DNA from 3 places in the Synechocystis sp. LKSZ1 genome. Region 2 is predicted to be linked to each of the others. Evidence: predicted binding sites of a transcription regulator. Region 2 holds the regulator's gene; each other region holds the start of a gene.
What was found. Region 2 encodes HrcA, which represses chaperone genes, less so after heat shock. Its sites were predicted from a motif close to TTAGCACTCNNNNNNNNNGAGTGCTAA; they were not measured.
Positions count from the first base shown of each region.

Region 1: ABXS88_RS11150 (ribonuclease R family protein) is a predicted target of HrcA. The motif match lies at 723-749, and genes of this name have one in related genera.
Region 3: groES (co-chaperone GroES) is a predicted target of HrcA. The motif match lies at 944-970, and genes of this name have one in related genera.

Region 1 covers NZ_AP031572.1:2,447,036-2,449,305, reverse strand. Annotated here, with positions in the region: gene ABXS88_RS11155 (GAF domain-containing protein) at 1-672, shown strand, start outside; gene ABXS88_RS11150 (ribonuclease R family protein) at 996-2,270, shown strand, end outside.
Region 2 covers NZ_AP031572.1:3,592,233-3,594,502, forward strand. Annotated here, with positions in the region: gene pyrG (glutamine hydrolyzing CTP synthase) at 1-226, shown strand, start outside; gene ABXS88_RS16295 (rhodanese-like domain-containing protein) at 296-640, shown strand; gene hrcA (heat-inducible transcriptional repressor HrcA) at 725-1,813, shown strand; gene ABXS88_RS16305 (hypothetical protein) at 2,001-2,270, shown strand, end outside.
Region 3 covers NZ_AP031572.1:3,268,323-3,270,592, reverse strand. Annotated here, with positions in the region: gene ABXS88_RS14770 (ABC-F family ATP-binding cassette domain-containing protein) at 1-150, opposite strand, end outside; gene ABXS88_RS14765 (glutaredoxin family protein) at 566-826, shown strand; gene groES (co-chaperone GroES) at 1,027-1,338, shown strand; gene groL (chaperonin GroEL) at 1,413-2,270, shown strand, end outside.

The DNA of each region.
Region 1 (2,270 bases), 1.1 Mb from region 2:
GAAATTTCTATTACCGATACGGGTATTGGCATTGCGCCGGAAAATGTGCATAAACTATTTAAACCCTTTATACAAATTGATAGCGCCCTCAATCGTCAATACGAAGGAACCGGCTTAGGTTTAGCCTTGGTCAAACAACTGGTAGAGTTGCATGGAGGGGAAGTCAAAGTGTTTAGCCGCTTGGATATAGGTAGTACTTTTACTGTCAGCTTACCGGTAATACCAACCGATAGCCTCACCGCGACTGAGTCTATTGCCAATTTGGAGTCGGCCCCAGCCCCTAGCCTGGCAACTTCCTCGTCTTTTTTGATTTTGTTAGCCGAAGATAATGAAGCTAACGCCATGACTGTTATGAGCTATTTTGAGGCCAAAGGTTATCGGATGCGACATGCTCCTAATGGCGAAGCCGCCATTGCTTTAATCCAACAAGAAAGTCCTGATTTGGTATTAATGGATATTCAAATGCCGGTGATGGATGGCCTAACAGCAATTCGGAAAATTCGGCAGGAATTGGGGTTAACTGAACTCCCCATTGTGGCCCTGACAGCCTTGGCCATGGAGGGAGATGAAGAGAAATGCTTAAAGGCCGGCGCGAACTACTATTTCAGTAAACCCATCAAGCTCAAAGAGTTGACCCTGTTGATACAGAGCCTGCTAAACCCTGAAAGTTGAGCGGCGATGATTAATGGGTACAAAAAATCTGGATTACCCATCCCTGGGTTTTGGCCCTTTGTCTTTAAGGGGGCCACAATCTTGATACAATGGACAGTTAACTCAGCTTAGGGTATGCTCCTTTCTCCCATCGTCAAGGACTGGATTCGTTCTAAAATCCCCTGCAATTTCGGTTTAGAATGCTTCCCGGCTGTTTCCCTTGCGTTTTCCCTGGTTAGGGCAGTGGTCTCGACAAGCAGTTTGCTTCAGTTGCCGCCCCCAGCGTGAAATACGACATCTGATCTGCCCATTCCTCGCCCTCTCCACCCAAGGAAACTCATTACATGGACTTCTCCCTCGCCACACTCCTCTCGCACTTTAGTGATGATAAATTAGTCGCCGGTAAGGTACTCGAAAAAAAGCTCGGTTGTGAAGATGAGCTAGCCATCGAGAAATTACAAATTATTCTAGATGCTTTAGAACGGGCTGGCCTCTTAGTCAAGGAACGGGGCAAATATCGCCGTGTGCTGGAAGATAACGTCGTCGAGGCCAAATTGCGCTGTTCCAGTAAGGGCTTCTGTTTTGCCATTCAAGATGATGAAGATGCCGATGATATCTACGTGCGGGAGGCCCACCTGAGTAATGCCTGGAATGGCGACCGGGTTTTGGTCAGGATCATTAAAGATGGAACGCGGCGCCGTTCACCGGAAGGAGAAGTTCGGTTGATCTTGGAACGGGCCAATCCGTCCTTGCTAGCCCAGGTCAAACAGGCCGAGGAGGTTTTCCGAGCCGTGCCCCTGGATGACCGACTATTGTTTGAGCTTAATTTAGAGGCCAATGGCCAAGACCTAACCCAAGCCATTAATCACCTTGTCCATGTGGCGGTTGTTCGCTATGCCATTGGCGAGTATCCCCCCTTGGGTCGCATCACCAAGATCCTCGGGAGTGATGCTGAGGCCGCCGCCGACACAGATATTGTTAGTTGTAAACATGATCTGCCCCTCCAGTGGCCAGAAGACCTACAACAGCAGGCAGATAAACTCCCCTTGGGTTTCAACCCCACGGAATACTCACAGCGGGCTGACCTGCGTGCCCTCCTCACCTTCACCTTCGTCGATGATCGCCTCCAAAGCCTAAATCCTTGGATAGAAACCGCCTTTAGCCTCGAAGCTCAGGACGACCAATGGTGTCTCGGTGTTCATATCGCAGACGTCGCCCACTATATTGCCGAAGATACTCCTCTTGACCGGGCTGCCCGCAAACGGGGAACGGCAGTTTATCTGGGGGACAAGGTATGTTCTCTCTTTCCCGATGCTGTCCAACAGCGTTGTTCCTTGGTGCCTGGAGCCGAGCGTTTGGCCCTTTCCTTTTTTGTCACCCTCGATGCCAGTGGCGCCCTGACGGCCTTTCAGTTCCAGAGTAGTGTCATTCAGGTAGACCGCCAGTTCAGTTTTGCAGAAGTACAGTCCCTGCTGGCCAATAGTGACCAGGGAGAACCGGCCCTGGCCCCCTTCCAGGAACGTTTTCGCACTCTCTTTTTCAACCTGAGTGCCCTGGCCAAATCCCAGCGCCTACAACGGGGTGGCTTTGAAATTCTGTCCGATACCTTAGTTCCCTTC
Region 2 (2,270 bases):
ACGGTTCTTAGAAACGGGTTTTGTGGTGAGTGGAACTTCCCCCGATGGGCGTTTAGTGGAGATTGTGGAATATCCCCAGCATCCCTTTTTTATTGCCTGTCAATTCCACCCTGAATTTCATTCCCGCCCCAATCAGGCCCATCCTCTGTTTCTGGGCCTAATGCAGGCAGCTCTCCAGTATCAAGGTCAAGCGGCGGATTCTTCAGCTCTGGCCCCGGTAGGATAATGGCCGGACGAGAAGGATTGGGCCGGCTCTGATAAACCTGCTACCCTAGATTTTATTTTGCCTAGAGCCATGCCCCATCCTCATCTCGAAATTAGCGTTCAAGAATTGGCCCTGCGCCTGGCTGAAGCCGATCCAGATCTGCAATTGATTGATGTGCGAGAACCCCATGAGGTGGCCATTGTCCATTTGGAGGGTTTTGATGTACTTCCTTTGAGTGATTTCACCCATTGGTCTAGTACAATTAAAACCCGCTATAATCCTCAGAAGGAGACCCTGGTTATTTGTCACCATGGGGTTCGTTCTGAGCAAATGTGTCACTGGCTACGCAATATTGGCTTTACCAATGTTAAAAATATCGTGGGCGGTATCCATGCCTATGCCCAGCTTGTTGATAGTACCCTAGCCTGCTACTAAAAAGCTGATTTCTGAGCTTGGGGTTGATAATATTCACATCATTTTTTGAAAAACTTTTTATTTAATAAATAACGACTTGAGGCTATGTTTAACGCACCACCTTTAAGTGAGCGTCATCAAAATATCCTGAGGGCCACGATCCAGCATTATATTGCCACTGCCGAACCAGTGGGCTCTAAAACCCTTGTGGAAGAGTATAAATTTAGTGTCAGTTCCGCCACGATTCGCCATGCCCTCGGCCACTTAGAAAAAGCAGGCCTACTCTATCAACCCCATATTTCTGCCGGCCGTATTCCTTCCGATTGGGGCTATCGTCTTTACGTTGAACAACTCATTAATTTAGATAATCCCAACACTGAAACCGTTAAACAATCTCTCCAACAAAAACTTCAGGGAGAACACTGGAATTTCGAAATTCTTCTGCAACGGGCGGCCCAGATCTTAGCGGGTCTAAGTGGTTGTATTGCCCTAGTGACCTTTCCCCAGACCCAAGTCATTCAACTACGCCACCTCCAGTTAGTACAAATTTCAGGGGAACAGATTGTTGTCATTTTGGTGACCGATAGTTATCAGACACACTCTCTTTCCCTGGATCTCCCCATCAGCTTGCAGGAAGCCGATAACCAAGAACTCTTAGAACAGGAATTACAGATTCTTTCTAACTTTTTAAATCATAAACTTAGGGGTCAACGTCTCTCTCAATTGGCTAGCCTTAATTGGCAGGAACTGGGGCAAGAATTTGCTTGCTATGCAGATTTTCTGCAAGGTTTACTCCAGCAATTACAACCGTTTTTTCGTCCCTCTCCACCGTCCGCTATGGTGATCCATGGCGTCTCCGAAGTAATTCGACAACCGGAATTTTCCCAGTTGGATCAAGTTCACATGCTCCTGCATCTTCTAGAGCAAGAACAGGACCAACTCTTTCCGGTCATTTTTGATGTGGGAGAAGGGCCTGGCCCAGCTCGTCCCGAGCCTAGCGTCACCCTCCGCATTGGGGCCGAAAATCCCCTAGAATCCATGCGGCCCTGTACCTTGATTTCAGCCTTTTATCGTCAGGGCCATTTACCCGTCGGCAGTGTCAGCGTCATTGGGCCAACCCGTATGCTTTACGAACAGGTGATTCCCTTGGTGGAGTCCACTGCCGACTATCTCTCGGCGACCCTTTCGGGTTAGGGCCGGGAACCCAAATTACTGCCTGGTCATCCCAGGAATCATGCCTATTGCTGTCCCTATGCTTTACCTTTTTCGATTCCCCTGGTGCATTCTGGGCTTGTTCGTGGGTTGGGTTAGTCTGGCGTTACCCAGCCAGGCTCAAACTGAAGCGTTGGATCTAAACCCCGAGATTCTTCAGGAGAGCCCTGTGTTACAACGCTGGCTGCAGAAAATCCCCGACCTTAACCAGGAGATGGCCCAAGATCCCAGTTTCCGGCCCCGTTTTCGCTTGGGGTACAATTATTTTCCTTCTTCCGACAACAGCAGTGGTCTGGGTGTTGGGGTTGAGGATCTATTCCTGGGCCAATCGCCCGTTACCCTCAGCGGTGATTATAGTACTAACTTTAGCCAACGTCAGGCCGGAGGAATTAATGCCCAGTACTATCTTTTACCTTTGGGGGGATACTTCAATATTACG
Region 3 (2,270 bases), 320 kb from region 2:
TTCCCCCATAATGATCCGCATTTGGGTGGACTTACCGGCCCCGTTGACGCCCACTAGACCCACCCGTTCTTCGGGTTTGACTTCCCAGTTGATGTCCTTGAGGACTTCTCCAGTGGGATAAATTTTACGAATGTGCTCCAATCTCAGCATGGGGATATTTACTCACGCGCGTCACCGTTTCTCAGTCTAGGCCCGAATGCCCTCAAACGGCCAGGGAATCCCAACGTTTTTCGCAGGCCCAAGGCCCTGAAAAAACCGCTACTCTCGTCCATCAGCGCCTGCATACCCCGCCGCTGTCTAAGAAAAAAATAATTATGCTGGAGCCTAGAGAAAAAACGCTGGACTTTTTCAAAATTGCTGGTATAATCGACTTGTGTGTGAGGAGTAAAATAAAAGTCTTTGGGGTCGAAACACGGCAAGACTCCCAAAGGCTTTTTTGTTGGAAGCCCTTAAATCAATGACGGGAAAAAGCTCTCAAGCTTCCAGATAGGGGAAAATAATCTCAACACGCCCTGACCCGCCAACGAGGGCCTTCGTCAACTGAGTCTTTTAACCCAAGCTTTGCATGGAATTAATCCTTTACAGTAAGCCCGGCTGTCACCTCTGCGAGGGCCTGGCCGAAAAATTGGCCCAGATTGCCGGCCTGCAGGTAGAAATCCGAGACATCACCACGAATCCCGCCTGGTGGGAAGCTTTTCAGTACGAAATTCCGGTACTTTGCCGCAAAGTCAACGAAGGGGAACAACCTCTGCCCCGCTTTTCCCCTCGAGCCTCCATCGCGCAGATAGAAAAACAATTGCAAGCCTTACTTCCCCCGACTGCCTGAACCGCTAGACCTCGATACGCCCAGCAGCTAAAACACTTTCTGGAAAGCCTAATTGAGCCTGAGTTCGGGAAACCACACTTAGATGGGTGTTGCATTAGGGGTCTGCCATTGGCTAAATTAGCACTCGTGAGGCAAGAGTGCTAATGCCTCACTCTCCATCAAAGCCGAGTTGTTTTAAGTCTTCATCAGGAGGATGATTCATGGCAGCTATTTCTATTAACGTTACGACCGTCAAACCTCTCGCTGACCGCGTTTTGGTCAAAGTGAGTCCTTCCGAAGAAAAAACCGCTGGTGGCATTCTTCTGCCCGATACCGCCAAAGAAAAACCCCAGGTGGGCGAAGTGGTTTCTGTTGGCCCTGGCAAGCGCAATGATGATGGCACCTACTCTCCCGTCGAAGTGAAAGTCGGCGATAAAGTTCTCTATTCCAAGTATGCCGGTACCGATATCAAACTCGGCGGTGACGACTACGTTCTCTTGACCGAAAAAGATATCTTGGCCGCTGTTGCCTAGTTTCGGTGTTGTTAACTGAATTTCTCTGAATTTTTCTACATTTCACTGTTGTCCCATAAGAGGTCCTAATTCCCATGGCTAAATCGATTATTTACAATGACGATGCTCGTCGTGCCCTAGAGCGGGGTATTGATATCCTGGCAGAAGCCGTTGCTGTTACCCTCGGCCCCAAAGGTCGCAACGTGGTACTCGAGAAAAAATTTGGCGCGCCCCAAATCATCAATGACGGGATCACCATTGCCAAAGAGATCGAACTCGAAGACCACATCGAAAACACTGGTGTTTCTTTGATCCGTCAAGCCGCTTCCAAAACCAATGATGTCGCTGGGGATGGAACCACCACGGCTACGGTTCTGGCCCACGCCATTGTCAAAGAAGGTCTGCGCAACGTTGCCGCTGGCGCTAATCCCATTGCCCTCAAGCGCGGGATTGACCGAGCCACCGACTTCCTAGTCGAGCAGATCAAGGCCCATGCCAAACCCGTCGAAGATTCCAAAGCCATTGCCCAAGTGGGTGCTATCTCTGCTGGTAACGACGAAGAAGTCGGCCAAATGATTGCCAGCGCTATGGACAAAGTGGGTAAAGAAGGCGTTATCTCCCTCGAAGAAGGGAAATCCATGACCACCGAACTGGAAATTACCGAAGGGATGCGCTTTGACAAAGGCTACATCTCTCCCTACTTCGTCACCGACGCAGAGCGCATGGAAGCCGTGATGGAAGATCCGGCTATCCTGATCACCGACAAGAAAATCAACCTGGTGCAAGACCTGGTTCCCGTGCTGGAGCAAGTGGCCCGCCAAGGCAAGCCCCTGCTGATCATCGCTGAAGACATTGAAAAAGAGGCCCTGGCAACCTTGGTGGTTAACCGTCTGCGCGGTGTCCTGAACGTGGCTGCGGTTAAGGCCCCTGGCTTTGGCGACCGTCGCAAACAA